DNA from 2 places in the Paraburkholderia sp. BR10141 genome. Region 1 is predicted to be linked to the other one. Evidence: riboswitches for the same ligand, from Rfam matches in the RefSeq annotation. Region 1 holds a riboswitch; the other holds the start of a gene.

What was found. A riboswitch is a leader RNA that binds a small molecule or an ion and turns the genes downstream of it on or off. The one in region 1 is predicted to bind cobalamin.
Region 2: it holds a riboswitch for cobalamin, as region 1 does, so the genes downstream of both, ACOJB8_RS04505 (porin) here and cobG (precorrin-3B synthase) in region 1, are expected to answer to the same signal.

The regions. Positions count from the first base shown of each region.
Region 1 is NZ_JBMIQH010000009.1:146,305-150,719, reverse strand. It holds gene ACOJB8_RS15220 (precorrin-2 C(20)-methyltransferase) at 1-521, opposite strand, end outside; gene ACOJB8_RS15215 (precorrin-8X methylmutase) at 522-1,148, opposite strand; gene cobG (precorrin-3B synthase) at 1,141-2,493, opposite strand; cobalamin riboswitch at 2,635-2,827, opposite strand; gene cbiE (precorrin-6y C5,15-methyltransferase (decarboxylating) subunit CbiE) at 2,939-4,165, shown strand; gene ACOJB8_RS15200 (cobalt-precorrin-6A reductase) at 4,162-4,415, shown strand, end outside.
Region 2 is NZ_JBMIQH010000002.1:403,961-408,375, reverse strand. It holds gene ACOJB8_RS04510 (acid phosphatase) at 1-723, shown strand, start outside; gene ACOJB8_RS04505 (porin) at 781-1,875, opposite strand; cobalamin riboswitch at 1,933-2,066, opposite strand; cobalamin riboswitch at 2,157-2,338, shown strand; gene ACOJB8_RS04500 (TonB-dependent receptor domain-containing protein) at 2,442-4,382, shown strand.

The DNA of each region.
Region 1 (4,415 bases):
GCCAGGCGCCGGCGCAATTCGTCCTCGGGCAGCACGCCCGAGAGTACGGCGAGGCTCTGGTTGCGGTAGACGAGCGGCACGCCCAGCACCGCCGCGCCGCCCAGCATCGAGCACACGCCCGGCACGACTTCGGCCTCGTAGTGTGCGGCGAGCCGGTCGTGCAGATACATGTACGAGCCGTAGAAGAACGGATCGCCTTCGCAGATCACGGCCACGTCGCGTCCGGCGTCGAGATGGCGCGAAAGCGTTTGCGCCGCGCCGTCGTAGAAGTCGGCGATGATCGCTTCGTACGAGAGCGGCGGTTCGAGCGCTTCGGTCGTCACGGGGTACACGAGCGGCAGGCGTTCCTGCTCCGCTTCGAGATGGGCCTCGACGATGCCGAACGCATTGCCTTTCTTGCCCTTCGCGACGAAATACGCGACCACGGGCGCGGCCTTGAGCAGGCGCAGCGCCTTGAGCGTGAGCAGTTCGGGGTCGCCGGGGCCGACGCCAATGCCGTGCAGACGTCCTTTGCGGATCATTTATTCGGTCTCCGAAGCGAGTGCGTTGACGGCGGCGGCGGCCATCGCGCTGCCGCCGCGGCGGCCGTGCACGACGACGAAGGGTACGCCGTGACTTTCGGCTGCAAGCTGCGCCTTGGACTCGGCCGCGCCGACGAAGCCGACGGGAAAGCCGAGGATGAGCGCGGGGCGCGGAGCGCCGGCGGCAATCATGTCGAGCAGATAAAAGAGTGCGGTGGGCGCATTGCCGATTGCAACGACGCTGCCTGCGAGATGCGGCCGCCACAGTTCGAGCGCGGCTGCCGAGCGCGTGTTGCCGATCTCGCGCGCGAGATCCGGTACAGCTGGATCGTCGAGCGTGCAGATCACAGCGTTGTTCGCCGGCAAGCGCGCGCGCGTCACGCCGTAAGCGACCATTTTTGCGTCGCAGAGAATCGGCGCGCCGCCCGCGAGCGCGTTGCGGCCCGCTGTGCCCGCGCCTGCGGAAAATGCGAGGTCGGCGGCCACATCCACCATGCCGGATGCGTGAATCACGCGCACGGCAAGTTTTTCGAGGTCGGCGGGAATGCGCGAGAGGTCGGCTTCGGCGCGGATCGTCGCGAACGACTCGCGATAGATCGCCTGGCCGTCGCGAATGTAATCAGACATCTTGGTTACTCCGGGGCCGCTGCGCGAGTGCAAGCGCAGCGGCTTCGATCGTCAGGTTGCGCGCGATGAGTTGGCCAAAGCGCTGGCCGAAGCCGCTTTGCGTGTCGTCGCGCTGGTACAGGTCGTAGTGGTCCGGGGTGCTGGCGAGCAACGTGAACGGCGCGCAATGCGCGGCCGCGCAGGAGCGCTCGCAGCCGCTCAGGTGGGCTTCGGCGTCGGGCGGCAGCATTGCGGCGAGGCGCTGTGCGTCTGCCTTCGTGTCCGCGCGGCTTTTTGCACATCCCGTCGAGCCCGTGCACGCGACGAGGCGCGCGAGCGGGTCGGCGCGGGAGGCGATGAGACCGAGCGCGTCCAGGCGTTCGAGCGCGGCGGGCATGGCGTGCGCGGGCACATTCGGCAGCAGGACGCCTTGCCAGGGCGTCGCGCGCAATGTCGCGTCGCCCGAGTCTTCCGCGAGCGCGGCAAGTGCGCGCAGCGTTGGCGCGTCGATACGGCCGAGCACGGGCTGCGCGCCCACGTAGCCGCTGCCGTCGGCGTGCAGCGCGTGTGCGCCGAGGCGCAAGCCGGCGGGGCTCGCCGCGCGGCGCCAAGCGGGCAGCGTGGCGTCGTCACGCGTCAACGTGAAGTCGCCATGCTGTTGCGCGCGCTGTAGCAGCGAGTCGAGCGAATGAGTGGCGAGGACGTCGCGCATGCGTGTGGCGTCCGCGCCCGCGAGATCGAGGAACGCATGCAACAGCGCGCGCATCGATGCGCAAACGTCTTCGGCCGCGAGCGTGCCGACTGGCTGCGCCGTGGGGCGACCTGCGAGGCCCACCGCGAAGCGCACCGTTGCGCCATAAGGCAGCGCGGCGAGCCAGATGTCGTGCGGATGCTCGAGCATCGCCACACGTTCACCGCCGTCGAGTTGCAGCGCGAACTTGGGCGAGAGCGCGGCAAAGCGTGGCTCGCGCTGCATCATGTCGATGAGCGCGGCGGCGAGTTCCGTCGTGTCGCACAACGCGTCAGGGTCGAGGCCCGCGAGCGGACTCAGCATCACGTTGCGCAATTCGTCGGCGGCGCATGCACGCTCGACCGGGCTCGCGGCGTCGATGCCGGCAGGGCCGAGGCCTGCGTCGATCAGCGCGGCGCTCAATGCCGCTTCTTCGCCGGCGCGCACGCCGCGAATCTGCACGTTCGCGCGATTGGTTAGATCGAGTACGCCGTTCGCGTGCGTCGACGCTGCGTCGGCGAGGGCCCGCGCACGCGCGGAGCTCAGCACGCCGCCAGGCAGACGGATGCGGCACAGGCCGCCGTCACGCGCCGCGACCACGCGCAGGAGCCCCGGGCACGCCGAGGGGCGGAGCATGGCCAATGCGGCAGCGGGCGAGACAGGCTTCGTTTCGTGTTTCAAGGCATTACCGGGTAAGCATCACGCTGGAGCGGCGCGCTGCCCGCACGGCAGGCGGGAAACGGCAGCGGTATCGGTACACCCCGTCCGATATGGGTTCGCGCGAACAGTCGGCCGGCAGGTCTCCTGGCTCGCAGGTCGTGAACCGCATCGGCCTTCCCGGTAAAACCAGTGGCTCGGGTGGATGCGGTCTCGCTGCTCACAGTCGCGGGGCGGCCACAGCTTGCTGTGTTCCCTTTTTGCGATCCGGAGTTGGCGCTTCAGCGCTTGCTCCGGTCCCATGCAAAACTGCCTTAAAGGCGCCGGCGGACACGGTATTATGCCCGTTTTCACGCGTGCTCCGCCCCACAATAGGGCTGCGGGCCGTGGCGGTGTAGAGAAACAGGCAACGGCGGGAGAACGAATGCAGGGCAAGCAGGTATGGCTGACGGTGGTGGGCATCGGCGACGATGGATACGCGGGGCTCGGGCGCGACGCGCGGCGCGTGCTGTTCGACGCGGCCATCGTGACGGGTGGCGAACGCCATCTGGCGATGCTGCCCTCGCGCGTGCGTGCACGGCGCGAAGCGTGGCCGCAGCCGTTCAGCGTGGAGGCGCTGCTTGCCTACCGCGAATCAAATCTGTCCGTATGCGTGCTCGCGAGCGGCGACCCCATGCTGTTCGGCGTGGGCGCGACACTCGCGCGCCGCGTGGTGCCCGGTGAAATGCGCGTGCTGCCCGCGCCTTCATCGCTCTCGCTCGCGGCGGCGCGCAAGGGGTGGGCGCTGCAAGATACGGCGATGGTCTCGCTCGTCGGCCGTCCGCTCGATGCGCTGCGCCGCCATCTCTACGCGCGCTCGCGCGTGCTCGCGTTGAGCGCGGATGGGCGCACGCCCGCGGCGCTTGCCGCGTTGCTCGCCGAAGCGGGCTTCGGCGCCACGCGTCTTGCCCTGTTCGAGCATCTGGGCGGCCCGCTCGAACGCCGCATAGAAGGCCGCGCCGATGCGTGGCACGTTGAAGAAGCCGCGGCGCTCAATCTGGTCGCGTTCGAATGCGAGAGCGATAGTGCGCAGACGCTCGCGCGCGGCTGGACGCTCACGCCAGGCCTCCCCGACGACGCCTACCGACACGACGGTCAGATCACGAAGCGCGACGTGCGCGCGCTCACGCTCGCGCGTCTCGCGCCGACGCCCGGCGCGTTGCTGTGGGACGTGGGCGCGGGCAGCGGCTCGATCGGCATCGAATGGATGCGTTCGCACGCCGCTTGCCGCGCGATCGCGATCGAGGCGAACGCCGAGCGTCAACGCTTCATCGAGCACAATCGCGCGGCGTTGGGCGTGCCGGGTTTGCAACTCGTTGCGGGCCGCGCGCCCGACGCGCTCGCAGGACTCGCCGCGCCCGACGCGGTCTTTATCGGCGGCGGCGTGACCGTACCCGGCGTGCTGGACGCGTGCTGGGCGGCGCTCGCGAGCGGCGGGCGGCTCGTCGCGAACGCGGTGACGTTGCAGAGCGAAGCGGCACTCGTGGCATGGCGCGCGCAGCACGGCGGCGCGCTCACGCGCGTCGGCATCGGCGAGGCGCAGCCGCTGGGCGGCTTCGACACCTGGCGTCAGGCCTTGCCCGTCACGCTTTACGAGGCCGTCAAGCCATGACGGCGCGCATCCTGCTGCTCGGCGGCACCGGCGATGCGCTGGCGATCGCGCGCACGCTCGGCCCCCAGCACGTCTACTCGCTCGCGGGCCTTGGCCGCGTGCCCGCCGATCTCGCCTGCGCGGTGCGGGTGGGCGGCTTTGGCGGAGCCGAAGGGCTCGCGCGTTTTCTCGCGGACGAAAACATCACACTGGTTTTCGACGCCACGCATCCCTATGCCGCGCAGATCAGCGCCAACGCGGCGCGTGCGTG
Region 2 (4,415 bases), on a different contig from region 1:
CCCGTCGTGCCCAAGGGCGCCGAGGTACTGCTCGAAACGCGCTTCCCGTACCTGAGCGCCGACCAGCGCCGCATCGTGCTGAAGACGACCGAAGTCGTCTCGGGCTATCCGGTCATGGACGACGCCGAGGGCTGGGGCCGTCTGAACATGTTTAGTGCTGCAGATGGTTATGGTGCGTTCAACGGCAATGTGATCGTGGCGATGGACGCGACCCAGGGCGGCTTCAACGCCGCCGACACCTGGCGCAACGACATCGCCGGCACGGGCAAGCTCACGCTGCAGGGCAGCGGCACGCTCACGCTTGCGGGCAATAACAGCTACACGGGCGGCTCACAGGTGAGCGGCGGCATGCTCGCTGCAGCGTCGACCACGGCCTTCGGCAACGGCGACGTGTACGTCGGGTCCGGCGGCGGCGTGACCGTGGCGACGAGCGCACCGTTGACGGTGGCGGGCAAGTACACGCAGCTCGACGGCACGACGCTCGAACTCGATATCGACGGCAACGGCGGCGGACGCCTGCGTGTGGGCGGCCAGCTCACGGTGGCGGGCGGCACGCTGCATGTGAAGTTCGTGAACGGCTATACGCCGAAAGCGGGCGACACGATCGACGTGATCGACGGCAACGGCGCATCGGTGAAATTCGCGACGGTCACGGTCGATGGCTTCAAGGCCACGCCGGTTTATTCTTCGACCGGCGTTTCGGTGAAGCTCTCGGCTTCGTGACGTAGCCACGCAGTATAAAGGCCCCGAATCGCAACGGTTCGGGGCCTTTTTTACGCATCAGAAGCGATGCCGGATGCCCGCGGCCACGAGCACCTGGTTGCGGCCGCCCGACGGGTCGCAGGTGTTGATCATCGCAAGCGCACCGGACGACGCGCGCTGATAGATCGCCTCGGTATAAACGTCCGTGCGTTTGGACAGTTGATAGCCGGCCTGCAGCGCGCCTTGATGCCAATGCGCGGAGGTCGCGCCCGTGTAGGCATACATGCCCGCCAGCGAGAACGCGGGCGTCACCTGCCATAGCGCATTCACTTCGTAATTGCTGAATGCGACCGAAGGCAAGGGCGCGCCGCCGTCGGCCTCGCTGACACGGGTATGAATGGAACGCGACCAGGCCGCGCCAAGCGTGACGTCGCCGAGCGCGTAGCTCATGCCCGCGCCGATGGTGTCTTCGCGCTGCACCGCGACCTCGGTCGGCACGAGGCCCGCACCCGGCAGCACCGATGTATCGTACGCACCCACCGAAGAGGCGCCGCGTCCGTTGATGTGCATCCACGCCACGCCTGCGCTGAACGGGCCGCCTTCGTAATGGACGCCGAAGCCGTAAGCGCGATTTTGCGCGAAGCGCCCCGCCTCGTTCGAAAACGCGTACATCGCGCCGGCGCTGAAACCACCGTACGTTGCGCTCGCGTACTTCACGGCGTTCGAGGCGAGCCACGAATTGTTGGCGTTGTCGTTGTCGAACGGATGCGCGAATGCCGTGCCGCCTGCGCCGCCCGTTAGTGTGAACGGGGCGAAGTAGTCGTGCATCGTGTCGTACTGGCGGCCCAGCGTAATCGTGCCGAGTCGTTCGGATTGCAGACCAACGTAGAACGGATGGTCGTTGAAGGCTTCGCCAGAGGTGGACGAGAAGCCGCGCTCGAGGCGAAAGATCGCGGCGTTGCCGCCGCCGAGGTCCTCAGTGCCCTGCAGGCCCCAGAAGCTGCCGTCGACAAGACCCGAGCCTGCACGATATTGGGTGCGGCCGCCAACGTCGCTGACATAGTCGACGCTCGCGTCCATCTCACCGTACAACGTGACCTGCTGCGCCGAGGCGCCAGCGCCGGTGAATGCCAATGCCGTCCCACCCAGGACGGCGAGAATGTTCTTGTTCATGAGTCTTCTTGTTTGTGTAGGTGGGATTGCGTGGACGAGCGCCGTCCGCCCCCGCTCGATGCGGCGAGGACGTAGCGAGGTCTGACTTCTGGCTCGATTGACCGCCGGTCACAGTGGCGCGACCGCGCCGGATTCTCACCGGCTTCCCTGCTGCGTTTCGCTTGTGCAGCGCCTACGCGCGAAAAACAGCCGCAAGGATAGCGTAAGTTGCGGGAGCAGCCAAACCGGGTGTTTTTGCCACACGACGCTCGTCAAAGGTTGACGCACCGATTGCGCGGCCCTTACCCTTGCGCCCTGATGGTTCCCGGCGACGGGATCAAAAGGGAACGCAGTGCAAGACTGCGGCTGCCCCCGCAACTGTAAGCGGCGAGTCCATGCCAGAGAAGGCCACTGGGAAACCGGGAAGGCCGGCTGCGGATGTCGACCCGCGAGCCAGGAGACCTGCCATCAACCGAGTCCAGCAGCCGCAGCGGGCGGGGATCCCCAATGCGCAAGCACCGCCCACGTGGCGATCGCCCGTTGCACGGACAGCCCGTATTTCAGGAGCTGTTTCCAGCCACCGCATCATGAAGTTTCGCCAATTCGTATTGACCTCCGCCGCGCTCGCCTGGGCGTGGCAAACCGCGCATGCCGCCGACGCCGCCAATGCATCGTCCGCCCAGGCGCCGCAGCAAGCCGGCGGCGACACCACGCTGCCCAATATCCTCGTCGTGGGCGACGCACAGCACCTGCCACAATCGTTCGATCAGCGCTATGCAACCACCCAGGTGCTCACGCGCCAGGACCTCGACCGCGTTTCCCCCGTCGACCCCAGCATCGCGCAGGCGCTCGCCACGCTGCCGGGTGTCACCGTCTCGCAGACCGGCGGCCCGGGGTCGTACACGGGGGTGAGCATTCGCGGCTCGTCGGCCGACCAGGTGGCCGTGTTCATCGACGGCATACGCATAGGCTCCGTCACCACGGGCACGGCCGAATGGGCCGATCTTGCGACTGCCTCGTTCGACCGGGTCGAGGTGATCTCCGGCCCCGCGGCCGCCTCGTTCGGCGCGGATGCCATGGGCGGCGTCGTGCAGCTCTTCACGCGCCATGCGTCGAACCAGCCGAACCAGACCACCGTCTCGTTCGGCGGCGGCTCGAACAAGACCTTCGACACGCAGGTGCGCACCTCGGGCACAATCCCATCGACAGGGCCGCTTTCCGCACTGAGCGGCCTCACCTACTCGCTGGGCCTGCACGACTACAACACGGCGGGCATCGACGCGACGCAGCCCGGGGCCTACGGCCACGAAGACGGCCGCAATCCATACCACGCGCAGAACCTGGACGCGCGCCTCGGCTACGCGCACGACAACTGGTCGATCTCGACCTTCGCGCTCTACCACCGCTCCGATCTCTCCTACGACAACGCGGGAGGCAACGACCGGCAGCGCGACACGCAGCTCACGACCGGTCTCGCGTTCCACCTCGACATCACGCCGACCACGCAGCTCGACCAGTCGGTGGGTTACGCGACGGATCGTCAGTTTCTCTATTCGAACGACCCGACGATCCCCTCCGACGAGATCGACTCGACGCGCTTTTCCACCTCCACGTCGATCACGCATCAGGAAAGAGGCCATACGCTCTTCGGCATGCCGCTCGACGGCGAGACCAAGCTCGCCTACGACTACACCCGCGAGCTGGCGTTCCTGCCCGTGGACGTGCCGGGCGGCCTGCCCGCGCGCAACGATTCGGCCGTGTCGATGCATCAGTCGTCCACGCTCGGACCCGTCACGCTGTTTCTGGCGGGGCGGCACGAAATCGTGCAGGGGCAATCGGTGAATACGGGCAACGTCGCGCTCTCGTGGGCCATCACGCCGGTCTACACGGCGCGCGTTTCGTACGGCAATGCGTTCCGCCTGCCGACGTTCAACGACCTCTACTATCCGGGCTACTCGAATCCCAACCTGCTGCCCGAGCGCAGCGACTCGGTCGAAGCCGCGCTCGATGCCACCACTTCCATCGGCACGTTCACGGCGGCCGTGTACGACACGCGCGTGCACGATCTCATCACGTACAACTCGCAGACCTTCCTGCCCGTGAACGTGGGCCGCGCGCACATTCAGGGTCTCGACCTCTCGTACAAGGGCACGCTCGGCCAGTACACGCCGGTGAGCCTTACGGTGGGGATTCTGAATCCGCAGGACGTGACCGACCAGACCTGGCTCAATCGCCGCCCGCGCCAGACGGTGAGCCTGAGCGTGGATCACACGTGGGACGAGTTCCAGCTCCACGCGCTCAGCACCGGCGTTTCGCTGCTGTATAACGGCTCGACGTTCGACGACCAGCTCAACACGATCTACCTTCCCTCGTGGACGACGGTGAGCCTGCGCGCGTCGTACAAGGTCAATGCGCATCTCGCGCTATCGGCCACGCTGGCAAACGTGTTCAACCGGCAGTATGTGACCGCCTACGGGTACAACACGCTGGGGCGCACGGCGTTTGGCAAGGTGACCTATACGTTCTGAGCGTTCTGAGCGTTGCGCTCGAGCGGGTGCTCA